2 regions of the Bordetella avium genome follow, and region 1 is predicted to be linked to the other one. Evidence: predicted binding sites of a transcription regulator. Region 1 holds the regulator's gene; the other holds the start of a gene.
The links. The regulator FNR, encoded in region 1, switches genes on or off when oxygen is low (the NO sensors DNR and NnrR bind a similar motif). The targets are predictions, from matches to a motif close to TTGATNNNNATCAA.

Region 1 (5,546 bases):
TCCATGTGCAGCAGCTTGTCGCGCTCACCTTCCATCATCTTGGACACCGGAATGCCAGTGGCACGCGACACGACTTCGGCGATCTCTTCCGCGCCCACCTGGGTGCGCAACAATTTGGGCTTGCCGCTCTTGGCCTCGGCGCGCTCGATATCGCTCTCGGCCATATCAGCCGCCTTCAGACGTGCCTCCAGCTCAGGCAGCTTGCCATATTGCAGCTCGGCCAGCTTGTCGAATTGGCCCTTACGCTGAAGTTCGGCCATTTCGGCGCGCACTCGGTCAATTTCTTCCTTGATGGATTGCGCGCCCTGCACGGCGGCCTTTTCGGCCTTCCAGACCTCTTCGTAGTCGTTGTACTCGCGTTGCAAGCGTTCGAGCTCTTCCTCGATTGCAGCCAGACGGCGCAGCGACGCATCATCAGTTTCTTTTTTGACCGCCTCGCGCTCGATCTTGAGCTGGATGATGCGACGGTCGAGCTTGTCCATGACTTCCGGCTTGGAGTCGATCTCCATGCGGATGCGCGATGCCGCCTCATCGATCAGATCGATGGCCTTGTCCGGCAGAAAACGATCGGTAATGTAGCGGTGAGAGAGCTCAGCCGCCGCCACGATGGCCGGGTCGGTAATATCCACGCCGTGGTGGATTTCATAGCGCTCCTGCAGGCCTCGCAAAATGGCGATGGTTGATTCGACGTCGGGCTCGCCCACCAGTACTTTCTGGAAACGGCGCTCCAGCGCGGCATCTTTCTCGATGTATTTGCGGTATTCGTCGAGCGTGGTGGCGCCGATGCAATGCAACTCGCCGCGCGCCAGCGCCGGCTTGAGCATATTGCCCGCATCCATCGCGCCCTCGGCCTTGCCGGCACCCACCATCGTGTGCAGCTCATCGATGAATACGATGTTCTGTCCGTCATCCTGCGACAACTCTTTCAATACTGCCTTGAGCCGCTCTTCGAACTCGCCCCGGAACTTGGCGCCGGCCAGCAGGCCCGCCAGATCCAGCGACAGCACGCGTTTGCCGCGCAATGTCTCGGGCACCTCGTCGTTGACGATGCGCTGGGCCAGCCCCTCGACGATGGCGGTTTTACCCACGCCAGGCTCGCCGATCAGCACCGGATTGTTCTTGGTGCGGCGCTGCAAGATCTGAATGGTGCGGCGGATTTCATCGTCGCGGCCGATCACCGGATCGAGCTTGCCCTCACGGGCGCGCTCGGTGAGATCCAGCGTGTATTTGGACAGGGCTTCGCGGTTGGACTCGCCCTCGGCGGCAGAGACTTTTTCTCCACCGCGCACGGCGTCGATCGCGGTTTCCAGGGCTTTTTTCTGGAGCCCGGCTTCGCGCAGAATGCGGCCCGCCTCGCCCTTGTCGTCGGCCAACGCCCACAGGAAGAGCTCACTGGCGATAAAGGTGTCACCGCGGCGCGCGGCCTCTTTGTCGGTGCGCGTGAATACGCCCTGCAGATCGCGGCTCACCTGTACATTGTCGCTGCCCGCTACCTGTGGCAAGGCGCGGATGGCGGCATCCAGGGCAGGTTGCAGCCGGTTGACGGCCACGCCGGCGCGCGCCAGAAGACTGGCCGCGCCACTGTCGGCGTCTGCGAGCAGCGCGGACAGCACGTGTACCGGCTCGATATAGGGGTTGTCGTTACGGGCGGCGAGGCTCTGCGCGTCCGCCAGTGCTTGCTGGAACTTGGTCGTAAGTTTGTCGAATCGCATAAAGGTCGGTTGGCAGTTGAGTGAGCCAGCCCGAAACCACATTCAGCTGGCCTGATCACAAGAATGTGTGGACGGAAAGGGACATTTCAAGCCCCCAACCACACGCCGAAAATCGACTTGCAAGGACTTACGCGGCCACTCTTGCGCGCGGCCGTCCTGATCAGCATATACGTTTTTTGGCGCCGGTGAACGGCCGTCTCCCCCAGAAAAGGCCGTAGCCCGGATGAAAGGAAAGCGCGCGCCGCGCCTGTCAAGGTCAAACGTTGTCGTTTGCCACCCTGTTTGCACGCGGCTTAGGACGGTTCGACGAGGCTCGGGAGGGAGTACTACAATGCTGGCAATCAAAAATAAACCGAGCCACTTCATAGAGCCGGTGCATTACCACACGAGGTCAAGAATGCTTAAACGGGTTCCCATTCCGCCTGATGCGGCGCATTGCTCTACTTGCATGCTCGGCCATGTTTGCATTCCGATTGGCATGGCTGCCGCCGAAGTCGAGAAACTTGACGATCTCGTCAAAGAGCGCGTGCGCATAGAAAAAGGCCATACGCTCTACGAACTGGGCACCCCGCTGGATGCCGTGTACGGCGTGCGCTATGGTTCGCTCAAGACGCAACTCGAAGATGCCTCGGGCCAGTTGCAAATCACCGGCTTTCATTTGCCAGGCGAGATCATCGGCATGGACGGTATGCTGGAATCCCAGCATATCTCGAACGCCGTGGCGCTCGAAGACTCGGAGGTCTGCGTCATCCGCCTCAACGAAATCGACCGGGTATCCGCGCATCTGCCCAGCCTGCAACAGCAGTTCCGCCGCCTCATGAGCCGCGAAATCAACCGCTCGCACCAGATGCTGGCCTCCTTGGGTTCGATGCGCTCTGAGCAGCGTCTGGCGGCATTTTTGCTAAATATGTCGCAGCGCTATGCGACCCTGGGCTACTCATCAACCGAATTTGTGCTGCGCATGAGCCGCGAAGAAATCGGTAATTATCTGGGCCTGACGCTGGAGACGGTCAGCCGCCTATTCTCGCGCTTCGGACGCGAGGGGCTGATCCGCATCAGCCAGCGGGAGGTACGCCTGCTCGATCTGGCCGGCCTGCGGCAATTGCTCGGCCACGAGCACTGCTAAGCCGCGATGACGCTGCGCCGTGGCTTGCTCGCCCTCGCAGTGGCCACGGCCGGCATGCATGCGGCCGCCGCACAGACCACTGCGCCAGCCGATCCCTACCAAGACGCCGTCGCGGCGTCTCCGGCACGCACCCCGCCCTGGCGCACGATAGAACTGGGTCGCAGCCCCTATCCCTTCCCGGTTTACACCAGCAAAAATCTGCAGCAAGACGATCTGCGAGGCATTCGCCGCCTGGTCATCATCGTGCATGGCGTCAAACGTGATGCGTCGCGCTATTACGATGCGGTTGCCTCCCTGACAGGCAGCAACCCCGCCCGCCTGAACGACACGCTAATCGTCGCGCCCAGGTTTTCCAGCAGCATCGACACCAGCTTTAGCCATATGCCTGCCTGGCGCCGCTCTGGCTGGGAATATGGCGAGCCCAGCATGGCAGCCAAGGGCCGACCCGCGCCCGTGGGCTCCATGCAGGTCCTGGATGATCTTTTGCATGAGCTCACCAGCAGCGCACGCCTGCCGGCCTTGCGCTCGGTGGTCATCGCGGGCCACTCGGGCGGCGCTCAACTGGTTCAGCGCTATGCCGTGCTGAACAATCTGGACGAAAACCTGCGCGAGAAAGGACTGGATGTGCGCTATGTGGTCGCCAATCCGTCTTCCTATCTCTACCTGAGCGCTGAGCGGCCCCACGCCGATGGCTTCGCCCCCTACGAGCGAGGCATCTGTCCCACCTATAACCAATACAAATACGGCCTGGATCAATTGCCGCCGTTTTTGCACGAGGTTAATCGCTCGACACTCGCCGCCCGCTATGCCGACCGGCAAGTGACATATCTATTGGGCTCGGCCGACAATAATCCTGAGCATCAATCGCTGGACAAGAGTTGCGGCGCGGAAGCCCAGGGCGCCACGCGCTGGGCGCGCGGGCTCGGTTATTGGCGCTACGAACAACTCAGCCTGCATCGCCACCCCGAATGGCCCAAGCTCAAGCACGACGCACAGGAGGTCGTGGGCGTGGGACATGACGCGGCCGCGATGTTCGGTTCGACCTGCGGCGCACGCGCCTTGCTGGGTGAAACAAGCGCGCCGCTGCCACAGGGTGCGCCCTGCCTGCCCCTTGCGCGCTAAGCCCGCCGCGCCCCAGTCAACAAGCGTCTTTCGGGCTCGGCTGCCTCAGGGCCTATGCGTTGCGCCTGTGGCGCATGCACCTCGAGATCGGATTCAGCATAGGCGACGCAAGGCAGTATCCAGCCCTCGGCCTGCTCGTCACTCGCCACGCCTGGCCATTCGATGCGGTAACTAACCTCGCCCGAACGCATCTGGCACAGGCAACTGCGGCAGGTGCCGTTGCGACAGGAACTGGGCATGCGTATGCCCGCCGCCTTGGCCGCAAGCAACAAGGGCGTATCCGGCGTGGTGCGAAAACGCCAGCCCGCAGGCAGCAGCAGGACCTCAAAGCCGCTCATGCCGACTGCCAATCTAGCTTCCAGGCGCCCGACATCGCATTCTGCAGCCACAGCATGCATGTCAGGGTTTTCGCATCGGTGACTTCGCCCCGCTGGCAGGCCGCAAGCAAGTCCGGCAGCGCGGCACTGCGCACATCCAGAAACTCATCCTCGTCCAGTTGACGCTCGCCAGCCGACAAGCCTCGGGCGAAATAGATATGAATGATCTCGGTCGAATAAGCGATCGCCAGATGCAGCGCTCCCGCCTTAGCCCATTCGGCGGCGGTATAGCCGGTTTCCTCGAAAAGCTCACGCTTGGCACAGGCCAAGGGGTCTTCGCCCGGGTCAAGCTTGCCCGCTGGAAACTCCGTCATGACCCGCTCTACGGGGTAGCGGAACTGGCGCTCCAGCAATACACGGCCGTCATCAAGCAGGGGAATCACCACCACGGCGCCCGGATGCACCACGTACTCGCGCGAGGCCAGGCGGCCATTGGGCAGGCGCACCCTATCGTGCCGGATCTTCAGAAAGCGGCCGTCATAGACCAGTTCGCTGCTCTCCCGGACTTCGGCCAGGTGCTGTTCTTGGGGATCAATGGACATGATGCTCGCGATAAAAAGTCAGGCGCCGCAGGGCCGGCGCGCGCTCAATTTACCACCTGCGCCTGTCCTTAAGCCAAGATCACGAGATTCACGCCCAAGAGCGCCAACGCCAAAAAAAATCCTCGCTTGAATGCCTTTTCGCCGATACGTCGACGCAGATGCTGGCCTGCCCACATGCCGACCAGCGCAGGAAACAAGGCCAGGATAGACGCGCCGGCCTCGTCCGGCCCCAGTGATCCGCCATAGGCCAGTCCGCCCGCCATCGCCAGCGTGGAAACCATAAAGGCAATCCCCATCGCCTGGACCAGCCCATTGCGATCCAGGCCAAGCGCCTGGAGATACGGCACGGACGGCAATACGAACACTCCCGTTACCGCCGTGATCAAGCCCGTTGCCGCGCCGCACAGGGCGCCTATCCAGCCCTCTTGGTGCGACGGCAGGCGCAACTTGACCGTAGACAGACCCAAAGCGGCATAACAAAGGAGCGCAACGCCCAACAAGCTGACAGCGCCATGACTACTGACGTCTGCAAACAGCCAGGCACCCAGGCTATTGCCAAGGCAAATCGCGATCAGAAAAGGGGCCAACCTGCGAATCAAGGCGACAAACTGCCCTCCCACTGCCAATTGCCAGATATTGGTAATGATGGCCGGCACCACCAGCAAGG
Region 2 (5,546 bases), 860 kb from region 1:
GCCCAGACCATCAACGAGCTGTTCGCCGACGGCACCATCTCGGGCGGCATGCTGCCCAAGATTTCGTCCGCCCTGGACGCCGCCAAGAACGGGGTGCCCTCGGTGCACGTGGTCGACGGCCGCGTGCCGCACTGCCTGCTGCTGGAACTGCTCACCGACCAGGGTGTGGGCACCATGATCAGCGCCCACTGATGCTTGCACGCCGGCAACTGTCCGGTCCGGCCGTGCGTCCTCGCCGCTCACGCGAGGCGGACGCACGCCGCGAGCGCCTCTGGCTGTTTGACCTCGACAACACGCTGCACGACACCTCGCACGCCATCTTCCCGCGCATCGACGCCGGCATGACGCAGGCGGTATCGGAAATGCTGGGCGTGGACGAAAGCACCGCAAACAGCCTGCGCAAGCGTTACTGGAAGCGCTATGGCGCCACCGTGATCGGCATGGAACGCCATCATGGCGTCGATCCCCGCCGGTTTCTGCACCGCAGCCATGACTTCGATGTCCGGCCGCTGGTGCGCGCCGAAAAAGGCCTAGCCGGCAAGCTCAAACGCCTTCCCGGCCGCAAAGTGCTGCTTACCAACGCGCCGCTGCATTACGCGCGCGCCGTGCTGCGCCATCTGGGCATCCTGCAACAGTTCGACGCGCTCTGGGGCATCGAGGAAATGCGCTTGCACGGTCAGTTGCGGCCCAAACCCTCATCCGCCCTGCTGCGCTACGTGCTGGCGCGCGAAGGCGTGCCGGCTGCACGCGCCGTGCTGGTCGAAGACACGCTGGACAATCTGCGCGGCGCCCGCCGCGCCGGTATGCGCACGGTACATGTCTATCACCCCGGCACTCCTTTCGCGCAGGCGCGCACACATCGCCCAGACTACGTCGACTTGCGAGTAAACTCGGTGACTGACTTACTGTTGCGCCGCCGTCCGCTACGCGGCTAACTGCTTTCCGCAACGTTCACGGCTCTGTCATGGCGACCAAACCCGGCGAGAGAAAAACCCAGATCCTGCAAACGCTGGCCGAAATGCTGGAGCAGCCCCACGCCGCCCGTATCACGACGGCCGCGCTGGCTGCGCGCCAACAGGTTTCCGAAGCCGCGCTGTATCGGCATTTCGCCAGCAAGGCGCAAATGTTCGAAGGCCTGATCGAATTCATCGAAACCACGCTGTTCACCCTGATCAACCAGATCATTGCCGCTGAGCCGCAACCTCTGACGCAGGCGCGCAAAATTGTCTCCATGCTGCTGGCTTTCGCAGAACGCAATCGCGGCATGACGCGGGTGCTGACCGGCGATGCGCTGGTCACCGAAGACAACCGTCTGCAAGGGAGGATCAACCACATCAATGACCGCATCGAAGCCTCTCTCAAACAATGCCTGCGTGAGGCCGTCAACGAAGGCAGCCTGCCTCCCCAAACGAATGTGGCTGCCTACGCCAGCCTGCTGACCCATCTGGTGATGGGACGCTGGTTGCGCTACGCCCAAAGCGGCTGGCGGGTCACCCCGACCGCCCATCTCGAAGAACATCTGCGTCTGATTCTGCCCTGAGTGCCGGGTTCATTTGCACCGCAAACCGGAAAACTTAACCGGCGGTCGCAAAGAACCACAAGTTGGAAAGCGTGTTAGCTTGATTGCCATCAATACGGGTTTTCCTTATTTCCTTACGCTTGTTACACAGTTGTTTGACTCACAGAACGGAGATGGATATGACTGCGCAAGCCGCTGTCCCTGCCCCGCAAGCCCCAAAGAAGAAAATCCCGATAGGTCTGGTCGCGGGCTTCATTGCACTCATCCTGGTGCTCTTGATTCCCACGCCGGCCGAACTGCCCGTCGCAGGCCACCGGATGCTCGCCATCCTGGTATTCGCAGTCGTGGTGTGGATTACCGAAGCCGTCTCTTATGAAGCCAGCGCCATCATGGTCACCACCCTGATGGCGTTTCTACTGGGCACGGCGCCCTCCATCAAAAACCCGGACGTGCTGATTGGCACCTCGGCGGCTATCACGATGGCCCTGCAAGGCTTCGCCAATTCGGCGCTAGCCCTGGTAGCGGGGGCCCTGTTCATCGCGGCGGCCATGACCTTCACCGGGCTTGACCGGCGCATCGCGCTGGTCACGCTGTCCTTGATCGGCACAACCACGCGCCGCATCCTGATCGGCGCCATCGCCGTGACCATCGTGCTGAGCCTGGTCGTGCCCAGCGCCACCGCGCGCAGCGCAGCCGTGGTGCCGATCATGATGGGCGTGATTGCGGCCTTCGGCGTGGACAAGCGTTCCAACATCGCGGCCGGCATCATGATCATCGTGGCGCAGGCCACCAGCATCTGGAACGTCGGTATCCAGACCGCCGCAGCCCAGAACCTGCTGACCGTCGGCTTCATGGATAAGATGCTGGGCGAACGGGTGAGCTGGGCCGAATGGCTCATCGCCGGCGCGCCGTGGGCGATCATCATGTCGGTGATCCTCATCCTCATCGTGCTGAAGATGCTGCCCCCGGAAAGCAATGAAATCGCGGGCGGCAAAGAAGCCGTTGAACGCGAACTGCGAGAAATGGGCCCCATGACGCCGCCGCAAAAGCGGCTGCTGGCAGTGTCCATCTTCCTGCTGATGTGCTGGTCCACCGAAAAAGTGCTCCACAACTTCGACACCACCTCGACCACCTATTTAGGCCTGGTTCTGCTGATGTTGCCGCGCTTTGGCGTGATGACGTGGAAAGACGTGCAATCACGCATACCGTGGGGCACGGTCATCGTGTTCGGCGTGGGTATCAGCCTGGGTTCCGCCTTACTCTCGACGCAGGCCGGTCAATGGCTGGGCAACCAGGTGGTAACGCATACCGGCCTGGACAACCTCGGCCCGCTTTCGATCTTCGCCATTCTGGGCGCCTTCCTCATCCTCATTCACCTGGGTTTCGCCAGCGCCACCGCACTGACCTCGGCCATGCTGCCCATCCTGATCTCGGTGCTGCAAACGCTGCCAGGCGACTTCAACCGCCTGGGCATGACCATGCTGCTAGGCTTTGTGGTCAGCTATGGCTTCATCCTGCCCATCAACGCGCCACAGAACATGGTGTGCCTGGGTACGGAAACCTTCACGGCCAGGCAGTTCGCCAAAGTCGGTATCCTCATCACCATCATCGGCTTTGCCCTGATGATCGTCATGGGCATGACCTACTGGCGCTGGCTGGGCCTTCTGTAAGGAGCCGCCCATGAAAATCGCCATTCCCGACGCCATCGCCTACGGCGAAGCCCTGCTCGTCGCGCAGGGCGTGCCGCAAGACATCGCTTTCGACGTCGCCGAACACCTGGTCGAGTCCGACCGGGTGGGTTACACCAGCCACGGCCTGTCCATCCTTCCCAATTACGCCCGCGTACTCAAAGAAGGCTTTCTGCAAGCTGACGGCCGCCTGCAACTACTGACCGACAACGGCGGTTTTCTCGCCTACGACGGCAACAACGGCTTTGGGCAACACGTCGGCAAGATGGCGGTGCAGGCCGCCATCGAACGCACCACTCAGCAGGGCTCATGCGTCCTGACGCTGCGCCGCAGCCACCACCTGGGCCGCATGGGTTACTACGGCGAGATGGCCGCCAGCGCCGGTTTCATCCTGCTGGCCTTCACCAATGTGATCAATCGCGCTCCCACCGTCGCCCCGTTCGGCGGCGCGCGCGCCTGCCTGACCACGAATCCGCTGTGCTTTGCGGGTCCGCTGCCGGGCGGCCGCCCGCCTCTTGTCGTGGACATTGCCACCAGCTCCATCGCCGTCAACAAGGCTCGCGTGCTGGCGACGAATGGAGAGCAGGCGCCTCCCGGGTCGCTGATCGACGCCGAAGGCAATCCGACTACCGACCCCAATGCGCTATTCACCAATCCGCCGGGCGCGCTGCTACCTTTCGGCGGGCATAAGGGGTATGCGATGGGGGTGGTGGCCGAACTGCTGGCGGGTGTGCTGTCCGGTGGCGGAACCATCCAGCCGGAAAACCCGCGTCAGGGTGTGGCGACCAATAATATGTTCGCCGTGCTCCTTGATCCGCAGGTGGACTTCAACGCCAGTTGGCGCAGCCATGAGGTCGCCGCCTTTATCGACTACCTCCATGATTGCCCGCCGCAACCTGGCGTAGACGGTGTGCAGTATCCAGGCGAGTACGAAGCGGCCAACCGCGCACGCAATGGCGATGCCATCAGTTTCGCGCCCGCCATTTGGCACAAGCTGGCTGAACTGGGCCAGGAGCTGGGCGTCTCTGCGCCAGCGGCGGCTTAAGCCGCCAGACCGGGCGGGCGCCTGACGGCGCCCGCCTAGGCCTTGACGGGCTTGGCGCGGCTGATGCTCATCATGATGCCGAAGGCCACGCCCATCGTGAGCAAGGCCGTACCGCCATAGCTCATAAAGGGCAAGGGCACACCCACCACCGGCAGAATGCCCGTCACCATGCCCACGTTCACGAAGACATAGATGAACATCATCATGGTCATAGAGCCGGCCAGCAGACGGCCGAACTGCGAGACGCTGCGTGATGCGATCGCCAGGCCGCGGGCGATCAGCAGGCCATATAGCACCAGCAAGGCCACCCCTCCATACAGGCCGAATTCCTCGGCATAGACGGCGAAAATAAAGTCCGTGGTGCGTTCGGGGATAAAGTCCAGATGGGTTTGCGTTCCCTGCATATAACCCTTGCCATAGAGTCCACCGGAACCCACTGCAATCATGGACTGAATGGTGTGAAAGCCCTTGCCCAAAGGGTCGGAGCTAGGATTGAGCAAGGTGCAGACCCGATGCTTCTGGTAGTCATGCAGCACGACCCAGTCAACATCAGGCTCACACAATTGGTCTTCGTAATAGACCAGTGTGCCGATGCCGATAACACCGATCAGCACTGCGGGAATCAACAGCTTGAATGACAGGCCGGCGAAATAGATGACGAAAAAGCCCGCGCCAAAAACCAGCAGCGCTGTACCCAAATCGGGCTGAAGCACAATTAGACCAAATGGCAGACCCAGCATCAGCACGGCCACCAGAAAATCACGCACACGCACCTGCCCTTCATGGCGCTGGAAATACCAGGCCAGCATCATGGGCACGGCGATCTTCATCATCTCCGAAGGCTGAATGCGGGTGAAACCGAGATTCAGCCAACGCGTGGCGCCCTTGCTGGTTTCACCGACGAACTCCACGCCCAAAAGCAGCACAACGCCCAGAATGTAAAAAGGCAAGGCCAGCTTCATGAGGGTTTGCGGCGACACCAGCGCCACAATCCACATGGCGAAGAAGGCGATGGTGAAATTGCGGGCCTGCTCGGCGAAACGCCAGTCCGTGCTGCCCACGGCCGAATGCATGACCGTCAGGCCCAAGGCGGCGAAAAGCACCAGCACGAGCAGCAAGGGCCAGTCAAAGGCGGTGAATACGCGCAGCAACACCAAGCCGATGCGCTTCATTGCGCCTTCTCCCCGGCCGCCACCTGCTGAGGACGCACGATCTTGTCCTCCCGCTTGGGAGTCAGCCAATAATCGAACACCTCTCGCGCTATGGGCGCGGCCACACTCGCGCCCCAACCGGC

Region 2: the regulator FNR is predicted to act here: its motif matches at 1,620-1,633, upstream of U0029_RS01235 (DASS family sodium-coupled anion symporter).

What each region holds. Positions count from the first base shown of each region.
Region 1 is NZ_CP139969.1:1,128,026-1,133,571, reverse strand. Features, by position in the region: gene clpB (ATP-dependent chaperone ClpB) at 1-1,712, opposite strand, end outside; gene fnr (fumarate/nitrate reduction transcriptional regulator Fnr) at 2,110-2,838, shown strand; gene U0029_RS05360 (hypothetical protein) at 2,845-3,960, shown strand; gene U0029_RS05355 (2Fe-2S iron-sulfur cluster-binding protein) at 3,957-4,298, opposite strand; gene U0029_RS05350 (NUDIX domain-containing protein) at 4,295-4,879, opposite strand; gene U0029_RS05345 (sulfite exporter TauE/SafE family protein) at 4,948-5,546, opposite strand, start outside.
Region 2 is NZ_CP139969.1:263,979-269,524, reverse strand. Features, by position in the region: gene argB (acetylglutamate kinase) at 1-192, shown strand, start outside; gene U0029_RS01245 (pyrimidine 5'-nucleotidase) at 192-935, shown strand; gene slmA (nucleoid occlusion factor SlmA) at 965-1,540, shown strand; gene U0029_RS01235 (DASS family sodium-coupled anion symporter) at 1,699-3,189, shown strand; gene U0029_RS01230 (Ldh family oxidoreductase) at 3,200-4,252, shown strand; gene rodA (rod shape-determining protein RodA) at 4,288-5,424, opposite strand; gene mrdA (penicillin-binding protein 2) at 5,421-5,546, opposite strand, start outside.